DNA from 2 places in the Cobetia sp. 1CM21F genome. Region 1 is predicted to be linked to the other one. Evidence: predicted binding sites of a transcription regulator. Region 1 holds the regulator's gene; the other holds the start of a gene.
What was found. The regulator sigma-54, encoded in region 1, starts transcription at its own class of promoters, with help from an activator protein. The targets are predictions, from matches to a motif close to TGGCACNNNNNTTGCTNT.
Positions count from the first base shown of each region.

Region 1 (5,236 bases):
GTCGAAAGAATGCAGGGGTGGGGCAGAGGGCTGCCCGCTATCAGTGCGCTGTACGTCGGCCGATGGAAGGCCAGCAAGACGAAAGCCCGGACGATGTCCGGGCCTGTCATTCAGCGCGCCGGTAATTCGGCGATGGCTTGGGTCAATGCCTCAAAGAGTGCACGCTGGCTGTCTGCCTGGCGCAGGGCCGAGCGATTGGTCGGGGAATTGAGCAATTCCGCGACCTGCCCGAGCAGCGTCAGATGAGTCTCATCCGCTTCCTCAGGCACCAGCAGCACGAACAGCAGATCGATGGGTTCTCCGTCGATGGCATCGAAGTCGATGGGTTCACCGAGCTTCAGAAACGCAGCGATTGGCGTCTTGCAATGCGGGCTGCGTGCATGGGGCACGGCCACACCGTGGCCAATGCCGGTCGACCCCAGTCTCTCGCGCCCGATCAGGCGCGAGAAGACTTCCTGGCTATCCAGGCTGGGAATGTTCTGTGCGATGAAGGTGCTGAAGAATTCAAGCACCCGCTTCTTGCTCCCCCCGGGGACACCGTACAGCGTGCGCTCGGGGGGAAGGATCTGATCAAGTGTCATGGCTGAAGGTCAACGGGTCCCGGTGCCCTGAGAGCGAGCCTGGGACTTTTCCTTGTGTTTGACCAGCTGGCGATCCAGCTTGTCGGCGAGCGCGTCGATGGCAGCGTACATGTTGGGGTCTTCTGCCAGGGCGTGGAGGTCAGCGCCTGCCGCGTGCAAGGTGCAGGCAGCCTGCTGGCGCTCCTTCTCGATCGACAGTGTCACCTGAACATTGGTGATGTTGTCGTAATGCCGTTCGAGGCGAGCGAGCTTCTCGTTGACGTAATCGCGGAGAGGATCGGTAAGTTCCACATGATGCCCGGTGATATTCACTTGCATGGACACGCTCCTTTATCCAGCGGGTTGCCATTCAATTGTAACCCTTTTTGACTACGAGCAAACCCTGATCGGACGCTCTGCAACAGGCTTGACGGCCACCGTCTGGCGATGTTTTCGCACCCTTGCCAGTGGCGTCAGATGTCGTGAGCGTCTGTACCGACAATGCCCAAGCTTTGCGCAAAGATCAACGCTGCGCTGCATCGTGGCTCAGTGCTTGTCTTCAACTCAGTGAGGGGTATCGGAGTGGACTTCAAGGGCACGTCTGGTGGGTGGTGCGTGAAAGACGCGCAAGAAGGCGGGTTTTCGTCGCCAATCCCTGCATGTACGTCGCCTTTCAGGCGCTTCGATTGCGTGGAGCAAGCGGCGTTCCGGGAGGTTGTCCGGGTGTCATCCAGGTGCAATACGCGCAAAAGTGACTTTAAAAACATGCGATTGACGGTGAATGACGCTGCCGGAACGGCGGTTTTTTACCGTCATCCTGCGCGCCGTCATGGCCCATGACGGGCAATTGATGAGCGGTTGACGGCATGACAGAGCGCGAGACAGGCGCACCGCTGCCCGCGAAGTCAGAGGCTGATGAGCGGAAAATCCAGCGCTTGAGGTTGGCGGCGGCTGCCATTGTGGAGGTGAGAGCAGGGCATGACAGCCGCAGGTGACGCCTCAGGCCAGACGTTTGCGCTCGCTGGAGGAGGGGATGCCCATCGCTTCGCGATACTTGGCCACGGTACGGCGTGCGACCTCGATGCCATCGCTGGCGAGCAGATCGACCAGCCGCGAGTCGGAGAGAGGCTTGCGGGCCGGCTCTTCCGCGATCAGCTTGCGGATGCGGGCACGAATGGCGGTGCTTGAGTGGGCGTCGCCACTGCCGCTGCCACCGACCTGGCTCGAGAAGAAGAACTTGAGCTCGAAGACGCCGCGCGGGGTGTGGATGTACTTCTGGGTCGTGACCCGCGAGATGGTCGATTCGTGCATCTCGACCACTTCGGCGATGTTGGCCAGAATCAGCGGCTTCATGCCTTCCTCGCCTTGCTCGAGGAAGTCGATCTGGCGCGCCATGATCTCGCGGCCGACCTTGAGCAGGGTGTCATTGCGCGATGACAGGCTCTTCATCAGCCAGCGGGCTTCCTGCAGGTTGTCCTTGAGGAAGGTGTTGTCGGCTGACTTGTCGGCACGCTTGATCAGCGCGGCGTATTCCGGCTGGATGCGCAGCTTGGGCAGCGCTTCCGGGTTGAGCTCGACCTGCCAGCCATGGCGGGTATGGCGCACCAGCAGATCAGGGATCACGTAATCGCTGGCGGGCTCGCCCCAGGCGGATGCCGGACGCGGATCGAGCGCGCGTACCAGGCGGATGACGTGATCCAGCTCGTCATCGTCAAGGCTCAGGCGGCGCTTGAGCAGCTTGCGGTCATCGTTGCCCAGTGCCTCGAGGAATTGACGTACCAGGCGGCGCGCCTGCGCCAGCAGCGGCAGGTCATCCGGCAGCAGTGCCAGTTGCAGCAGCAGGCATTCGCGCAGATCACGGGCGAAGACGCCGGTCGGGTCGAACTGCTGCAGACGCAGCAATACCTGCTCGAGTTCGGAGGCCTTGAGGCCGGGCAGGCCCTGGCCGCGCAGGCCATCGACCAGCTCATCGAGTGACAGGCTCAGATAACCGGCACCGTCGACGGCATCGATCAGGCTCTCCGCCATCTGGCGTTCACGGCCATCGAGGTCGGTCATCGCCAGCTGCCAGCGCAGGTGGTCCTGCAGGCTCTCGACGCTGGTATTTCGATCGAAGTCCGTCCCTTCTTCACTCCCGCTGCCACTGCCGGAGCTGGTCAGGCTACCGGCGTGGTCCTGGTAGAGGTCCGACCAGTCGCTGTCGAGGGGGTATTCCTCGGGAATCTCGCTCGAGGAGTCGGCAGTGGAGATCTCGCTCGAATCCTGTGTCTCGACGACATCCAGCGACTCGTAGTCCTCGTCGAGCTCCAACATGGGGTTGGACTCGAGGGCTTGCTGAATCTCCTGACGCAGGTCGAGCGTCGACAGCTGCAGCAGCTGGATCGCTTGCTGGAGCTGCGGCGTCATGGTCAGCGAGGTGCCGAGGCGGAGTTGCAGGGTGGGTTTCATGGAGTCAGTCAATTCACGGCAAAGGAACGTGCTTACTACGCTATACCGTGACTCGGGGCACTGACAAGTGGTTGTCGTGAATATTCAAGCAACTTGCATGCCATGTTTCCACCAAGGTGGTATGGACGTCATGCATGCGTCTGATGTCAGACATGAAAAAGCCGCTACGCGATAAAATCACGCAGCGGCTTTTGAAGCTTTCGCATCTGGTGGGCTCAGCGCAGCCGCTAACCCTAGAGCGTGAACTCGTGGCCCAGGTAGACGTCGCGCACCTGCTGGTTGGCCAGGATGGAGTCCGCGTCACCGTGGGCGATGATCTGGCCATCGCCGACGATATAGGCGGTGTCACAGATATCGAGCGTCTCGCGCACGTTGTGGTCGGTGATCAGCACGCCGATGCCACGATCGCGCAGTTGGCGCACGATGCTCTTGATCTCGCCCACCGAGATGGGGTCGACGCCGGCGAAGGGCTCATCGAGCAGCACGAAGTCCGGCTCGGTGGCCAGTGCACGGGCGATCTCGACCCGTCGACGCTCACCACCGGACAGGCTCATGCCGGCGCTGGCGCGGATGTGCGTGATGCTGAATTCCTCGAGCAACTCTTCAAGGCGTGCCTTGCGGCCATTGCGATCCAGGTCCTTGCGGGTCTCCAGGATCGCCATGATGTTGTCGGCCACCGACAGCTTGCGGAAGATCGACGCCTCCTGCGGCAGATAGCCGATGCCGGCGCGTGCACGCTGATGCATGGCGGCAGCGGAGAGGTCCTTGTCATCGATGGAGACGTTGCCGGCATCGGCGCGCACCAGTCCGACGATCATGTAGAACGAGGTCGTCTTGCCGGCGCCGTTGGGGCCCAGCAGGCCGACGATGTCGCCCTGGCGGATCTCCAGCGAGATGTCCTTGACCACCTTGCGGCCCTTGTAGGCCTTGGCCAGATGGCGAGCGCTCAGCGTACGCGGAGTAGCAGCAGTCATGACTCAGTTTTCCTTGCTGGCATTGGCGCCGCGTGGCGTCAGAGTCATGTGCACGCGACCGCCTTCGGTCTGCTGTGCCGTCTTGCTGTTGTTGGCGTTCACCTGGCGCTTGTCGAGGAAGTACTCCACGTAGCCGCCTTCGAAGGTGTCATCGCCTTTCTCAAGACGCGCGTTGCCGACCAGCTCCACGCGGCGCTCCAGTGCATGGTAGCGGATGGTGTCGGCCCAGCCCTTGACCAGCTTCTCGTCGGGTGCGGGTTGCTGTTCCAGGTAGGCACGCTTGCCGGTGGCCTTGACCAGCGAGATCTCGCCGCTGCCGGCGCGGCTGATATCGACGCGGCTGGCATCGAGTTTCATGCTGCCCTGGCGCATCTCCACCTGGCCGGTGTAGGTGGCGGTACCGGCCTTGTCATCGAGCGACAGGGCATCCGCGGCGATGTTGATCGGCTGGCTGGCATCGCTGTCCAGCGCCATGGCGGCCGGGGCGAAGGTGGACATGCCCAGTGCCAGGCAGAGCGCCATGACACCGCTGTTGAGGGTCTGGCGACAGGCCGTCAAGGGCTTGCGAGTCGTGGAAGTCATGGTGGCTCCTTGGCATGACGGGGTCGCCGCCCGAGCAATGATGCCATCGAGCGGCAGAGAAGAAGGTGGTGCGGCGCGGGTCATGGCGTGACGGCCAGCCCGGCGGGTTCATTCACCGCTGGCAGGCGCTGCCTCGAAGGTGCTGTTGACGCGCCCATCATCGGAGGTGGTGCTGTCGGCGCCCGAGTCGATGCGCTCGGCCTCCTTGCTGGCCTCGCTCTGGCCCGTGCCGGGTTGCAGGACGCTGCGAACACGGCCCTGCAGCACGGCGGAGTCCCGGGAGAGGTCGGCGCTGAAGCTGTCGCTTTCGACATGCTGGCCATTCTGGGTGATCACGACCGGCACGTCACTCCAGGCGCGATTCTGATCACGGCTGTAGTGCAGGACGTCGGTATCGAGGGTCCAGCGGTCATCGGGCTGGCGCAGTCTGGCATTGCCCTCGAGGGTGAAGGTGTCGCCGCCGGCGCTCAACACGCCACTGTCACCCGTGGCATACCAGCGGCGGTCTTCACTGTCGTTGGTGCGAATCTTCGGGGTCTGCGCCCGGGTCACGTCATCGCCTGGCGTGTGCTCGATATGCGGCGAGGTCATGGACTGGGTCGCCACGCCGCGCGCATCGAAGCGTGTCATGTCTGCCCCGTCGAGATAGTAATCCGGCTCACTGCTGTCGAC
Region 1 covers NZ_JALNTQ010000002.1:1,194,175-1,199,410, reverse strand. Annotated here, with positions in the region: gene MSG32_RS10830 (PTS sugar transporter subunit IIA) at 111-581, opposite strand; gene raiA (ribosome-associated translation inhibitor RaiA) at 591-899, opposite strand; gene MSG32_RS10820 (RNA polymerase factor sigma-54) at 1,560-3,008, opposite strand; gene lptB (LPS export ABC transporter ATP-binding protein) at 3,242-3,982, opposite strand; gene lptA (lipopolysaccharide transport periplasmic protein LptA) at 3,986-4,564, opposite strand; gene lptC (LPS export ABC transporter periplasmic protein LptC) at 4,673-5,236, opposite strand, start outside.

Region 2 (5,236 bases), 960 kb from region 1:
CGGTGGAGAACGGGTGGCTGCCCTGCAGGGTCACGGCGCTTTCGGTCGCCATGCGGGTATGGCCGATGATGTGGCTGCCCTGCATGCCCTTGAGGCCATAGAGGCTGGCGATATGGGCCGGCAGGCCCACCGCCTTGAGGATCTCGATGCTCTGCCCCACGCTCAGCACGCGAATCTGCGGGGCGCTGTCGGCAAGCCAGCTGCGCACGGCGCTCTCTTCCCCGGCGATCTTGAATACCGCGACACTGGCATTGCTGAACCAGTCCGCCACCGTGCCGACCTGCTCGCCCAGGCCCTTGGCGATCGCCTCCCAATCCTCATCGGCACCATCGCTTTGCAGCGTCAGCTTGATGCCAGCGTCAAATTCGTCGCCATAGATGGCGAAGCCAGCGCTGTCCGGGCCGCGATCGGTCATCGCGATCAACATCGGCTCGAACAGCTCCCCCAGGCGCGATTCCAGCGCCGGGTTCTTGAGATAAAGCCCTACGATTCCACACATGGTGATGTCCTCTCACGGGCAGGAGGCGTCTCCTGCCTGATGTCTTGAGCGTGGTGGTGACAGTGGCGACCCTCGTCTGGCATGCCCCGCGAGATCCGCGAGCGCCGCCGGATGAGATCAGAAGAATTCGGCGTAGCGCTGGACTTCCCAGGCACTGACCTGCGCGTTGTAATCCAGCCATTCCTCGCGCTTGAGGCGCATGAACTCGGCGCAGATCCCCTCGCCCAGGCTCTCGCGCAGAATGCTGTCCGCCTCGAGCGCATCGATGGCCAGCGAAAGATTCTGCGGCAGCTTCTCGATGCCCTTCTCGGCGCATTCGCTCGGGGTCAGCGAGTAGAGATTGATATTGTGGGGCGTGCCCGGGTCCAGCTTGCGCGCCACGCCATCCAGCCCCGCCGCGATGATGGCGGCGTGCACGAGATAGGGGTTGCAGCCGGCATCCGGCAGGCGGAACTCGAGGCGACCATAGGGCACACGCACCATGGCCGAGCGGTTGTTGTCACCGTAGGCGATGAAGACCGGCGCCCAGGTCGCGCCGCTGGTGCTGCCACCACCGACCAGACGCTTGTAGGAATTGACGGTCGGCGCGGCAAAGGCACACAGCGCCGGAGCATGTGCCAGCAAACCGCCGAGGAAGTGGTACGCCAGCGGCGACAGGCCCATGCCCTGGGCGTCGGAATCATCGCCGAACAGGTTGCGGCCGGTGTCATCGCACACGGACAGGTGGAAGTGCATGCCATTGCCCGGGCGGTCCGCCAGCGGCTTGGGCATGAAGGAGCACACCATGCCCAGGTCATTGGCGATCTCGCCGGCGGCCATGCGCACGAAGGTGAAGCGGTCTGCCGAGGTCAGCGCATCGCTGTAGGTGTAGTTGATCTCGAACTGGCCGTTGGCGTCCTCGTGATCGATCTGATAGACGTCGAAGTCCACTGCCTGCAGCGATTCGACCAGACGTTCGAGGAATTCACGCGAACGCGACAGGCCCTTGTAGTCGTAGCAGGGCTTGGCGAGGGTATCGCTCTCGTCCACCGGCAACAGCTCACCCGCTTCCCCCCGGCGGAACAGCGAGAATTCCGGCTCCAGTCCGCTATTGAGCGTCCAGCCCTTCTCCTTCAGGCGCTCCAGCTGCTTGAGCAACACCACGCGGCTGTCGTTGGCGAACGGCTGACCATTGACGTAGCCATCACAGGCCATGCGTGCATAACCCGGCTGCCACGGCACCAACGACAACGAGCTCAGATCACCCCGCGCCATGAAGTCCGGCCCCTCCGGCGACATGCCGAGACCACTGACGGCGAAGCCGGCAAAGCCAGCGCCCTTCTCGACCACATCCATCAGGCAATTGGCCGGCACGGACTTCGTCTTGGCAGCGCCATGAATATCCACGAACTGCGCCAGCAGATAGCGAATGTCGTGATCCTTGATGAACTGTTGCGCGTTTTCGGGTGACATCTGGGTTTCCTCTGAGAGCGGACCGGGTTCCATCTCCCTCGACACTGTCTGCCACCCCGGGAAACCTGACCCCTTGTGGTGACTCGCCACGTCAAGATAGCGGATGAAACGAGTTTTTGTGATTCCTGCTGGTCAACTTTATTTCCCCCAAAGAAAAGCATGCAGCATGCCATTTCGCCAGCTGCCGCCCAGAACTTTTCACCAACCTCCTGTTTTTCATGGAAATTTATTTTCCAAGTTCATTTCACCCCACAGGAAACGCCAGGTGACCCTGAGTGAATTCCTGCCCGTTTCTCGAAATAGGCATCATTTCGGTGCCCAAAGCCCTCTCTTCGCACCATCATGACGCAAAGCGCTAATATTCACGCCCTGATTCGTGCTGCCAATCGGCGCCTGACTCGCTCAAGGGCTGCCGTGGCCATGGCCTTTGACGGAATTGGCAAGCCCCTTGCTTAACCATGAGGAATGTTTCTTTCCTTCCAAGAATCGACCCTCGTGCGATCAGGCAAGGCAAGCAGCAGGCACAAGCCGTTGTGAAGCGCCTGAAGAGGCGCCTGAAAAGGCGAAAGAACAACAACACCTCCTGCGGCGGATGCGCGTCTTGCGCGCCATCTTCGCCAGCATCAGCAGGACTACGGCACCCCCCCATTTACGCTAGGCAGCACGACTCACAGGAGAAAGGGACGCATGGCGAATTCATGGCGCATCTCGGCACTGGCCGAACAACACCGCAAGCTGGGCGCGGAGCTTGAAGACTGGAATGGCATGGGCACCGCCTGGAATTACGCCGTCTCGGACACGGCCGATGACCACGAGACCATTCGCACCCGCGCCGGTCTGATGGATGTCTCGGGGCTCAAGAAGATCCACTGCAATGGCCCGCATGCTCAGGCCGTGCTGGATTACGTCACCACGCGGGACATGTCCAAGCTGTATCCGGGCAAGTCGGTGTACGCCAGCGTCTTGAATGAGGCCGGCAAGTTCGTCGACGACTGCATCGTCTATTGCCTGGCGCCGAACTCCTACCTCGTGGTGCACGGCACAGGTACCGCGAATGAAATGCTGGCCAAGAGTGCCCTGGGGCGCGCCGTCAGCCTGACCTTCGATGACGACATGCACGACATGTCACTGCAGGGGCCGGTCGCGGTGGATTTCCTGGAGCGTCACGTGCCGGGCATCCGTGAGCTGCGTTACTTCCACCATCTGCAGACCCAGCTGTTCGGCTGCCACGTGATGATCTCGCGCACCGGCTACACCGGCGAGCGTGGCTACGAGATCTTCTGCAAGGCCAAGGACGCCCCCTCTCTGTGGGAACAGATCCTCGCGGAGGGTGCCGACATGGGCATCAAGCCGTGCAGCTTCGGTACCCTTGACTGGCTGCGGGTCGAGAGTCACCTGCTGTTCTACCCGGCGGACAATTCCGAAACCTACCCGTACCCCGACCAGCCCGTGGGCGACACCCTGTGGGAACTGGGCCTGGACTTCACCGTCTCGCCGGGCAAGACTGAATTCCGTGGCGCCAGCGAACACTTCGCGCTGCAGGGCAAGGAGCGCGTCAAGGTCTATGGCGTGCTGCTGGATTCGAAAGACGTCGCCCAGATCGGTGACAAGATCTACGCCGACGGCAAGTGTGTCGGTGTCATCACCCAGGGCATGTACTCGCGCCTGAGCGATCGTTCCATGGCGCTGGCACGTCTCGAACCCGGCTATGCCGAGCATGGCACCCCGCTGACCCTCAAGACTGGCACTGACGGCGAGACCAGCCTCTCGGCCATCAGCCATTCCCTACCCTTCGATGACCCGGAAAAGGCCAAGCGACTGGCTCGCGGCTGATCGCACGCCACAGCCGCGAGGCAACAGCTCAAGCCCCGCGGCAACAGTGCGAATCGCGTGATGCTGGATAGCGTGAAACCTGAGAGGCCTCCTCGGCATGGCGTCGAGGAGGCCTCTTGCATCACACGCCATGGAGTCAGGCCGGGGCGTACTTGCCGCGAGGACTGGCCACAAACGTGGATGAGGGTTGGCGGTAAACTTGATAATGTCACCCGATATCCGCACGCGGGTGACGCACAACGACTCCCACAAGGACGCGTATTCTCATCCCGCCTGCCCATCCCTATCGCATTCACCTCCGCCACAGGAGTTATCCATGCCGCGAGAATCCTCCCATTCCTCCGATACACCTCAACCGACAGCGCCTGACACGAAAGTGCCTGACACGAAAGCGCCTTCGCTGGCCGCGGAACCTGCCGCGCAGTCCGAGGTGAAGGAGACCATCACCGCGGCAGCCGACGAGACACGCCTGGGACTCGAGCAGCACATCGCGCGCGCGCTCAAGCAACAGCGAGTCTCACAGGGCTACAAGATTTCCGACGTCTCGCGTATCGCCGGTGTCAGCCAGGGCATGATCAGCAAGGTGGAGAACGCCCAGGTGTCCACCAGCCTCGATACCCTCAACAAGCTGTGCAATGCCTTGAGCCTGCCGATCTCGAAGCTGTTCAGCGATTACGATGTCAATGGGCGTGGTGCCCAGCACATCAAGGCCGGGCAAGGTATGCAGGTGGTGCGCACCGGCACGGAAGTCGGCCATGCCTATCAACTGTTGAGCTACAAACAAGGCCCCAAGAAGCGCTACGAACCCTTCCTGATCACCATGGATGACGCCAGCGAAGTCTTCCCCAACTTCTGTCATGCCGGGCATGAATTCATCTACCTGCTTTCCGGCAACCTCACCTACCGTCATGGTGACAAGTTCTATGACATGGGGCCCGGTGACAGCCTGGCCTTCGATGCCGGTGTGCCGCATGGTCCCGAGAAATTGAACGAGGTGCCGATTCAGCTGCTGTCGATCATTCACTACGACGATGAATGAGCCTCTCTGACGAATGAGACCCTCGAACATCCATCATCATCGTCATGGGGACTGGACAACATCAATGAAGATTCGCCTTGCCACACCCAAGGATGCTCAGGGAATTTCACGCGTCGCGTCCGCACTGGGCTATCTGCCCCACGACGATGATGCGTTGATCCTGCAGCGACTGAAGCACCTGTTGGCGTCACGCCATGACCGCATCTGGGTGGCGGAACAGGCGGGCGAAGTGATTGGCTGGCTGCATGCCCAGCATGTCTTTCGTGTCGCTTCGGCCGATTTCATCGAGATACTGGGCCTGTCCGTCGCACAGGAGGCGCAACGGCAAGGCGCAGGACGGGCATTGGCCAGGCAGGCCATTGCCTGGGCAACCGACGAGGCGCTGACCCTGCGGGTTCGCACCCATGAGGCGC
Region 2 covers NZ_JALNTQ010000002.1:233,006-238,241, forward strand. Annotated here, with positions in the region: gene MSG32_RS06625 (glutamine amidotransferase family protein) at 1-499, opposite strand, end outside; gene glnT (type III glutamate--ammonia ligase) at 617-1,951, opposite strand; gene MSG32_RS06635 (aminomethyltransferase family protein) at 2,639-3,784, shown strand; gene MSG32_RS06640 (XRE family transcriptional regulator) at 4,101-4,823, shown strand; gene MSG32_RS06645 (GNAT family N-acetyltransferase) at 4,888-5,236, shown strand, end outside.
Region 2: MSG32_RS06635 (aminomethyltransferase family protein) is a predicted target of sigma-54. The motif match lies at 2,389-2,406, and genes of this name have one in related genera.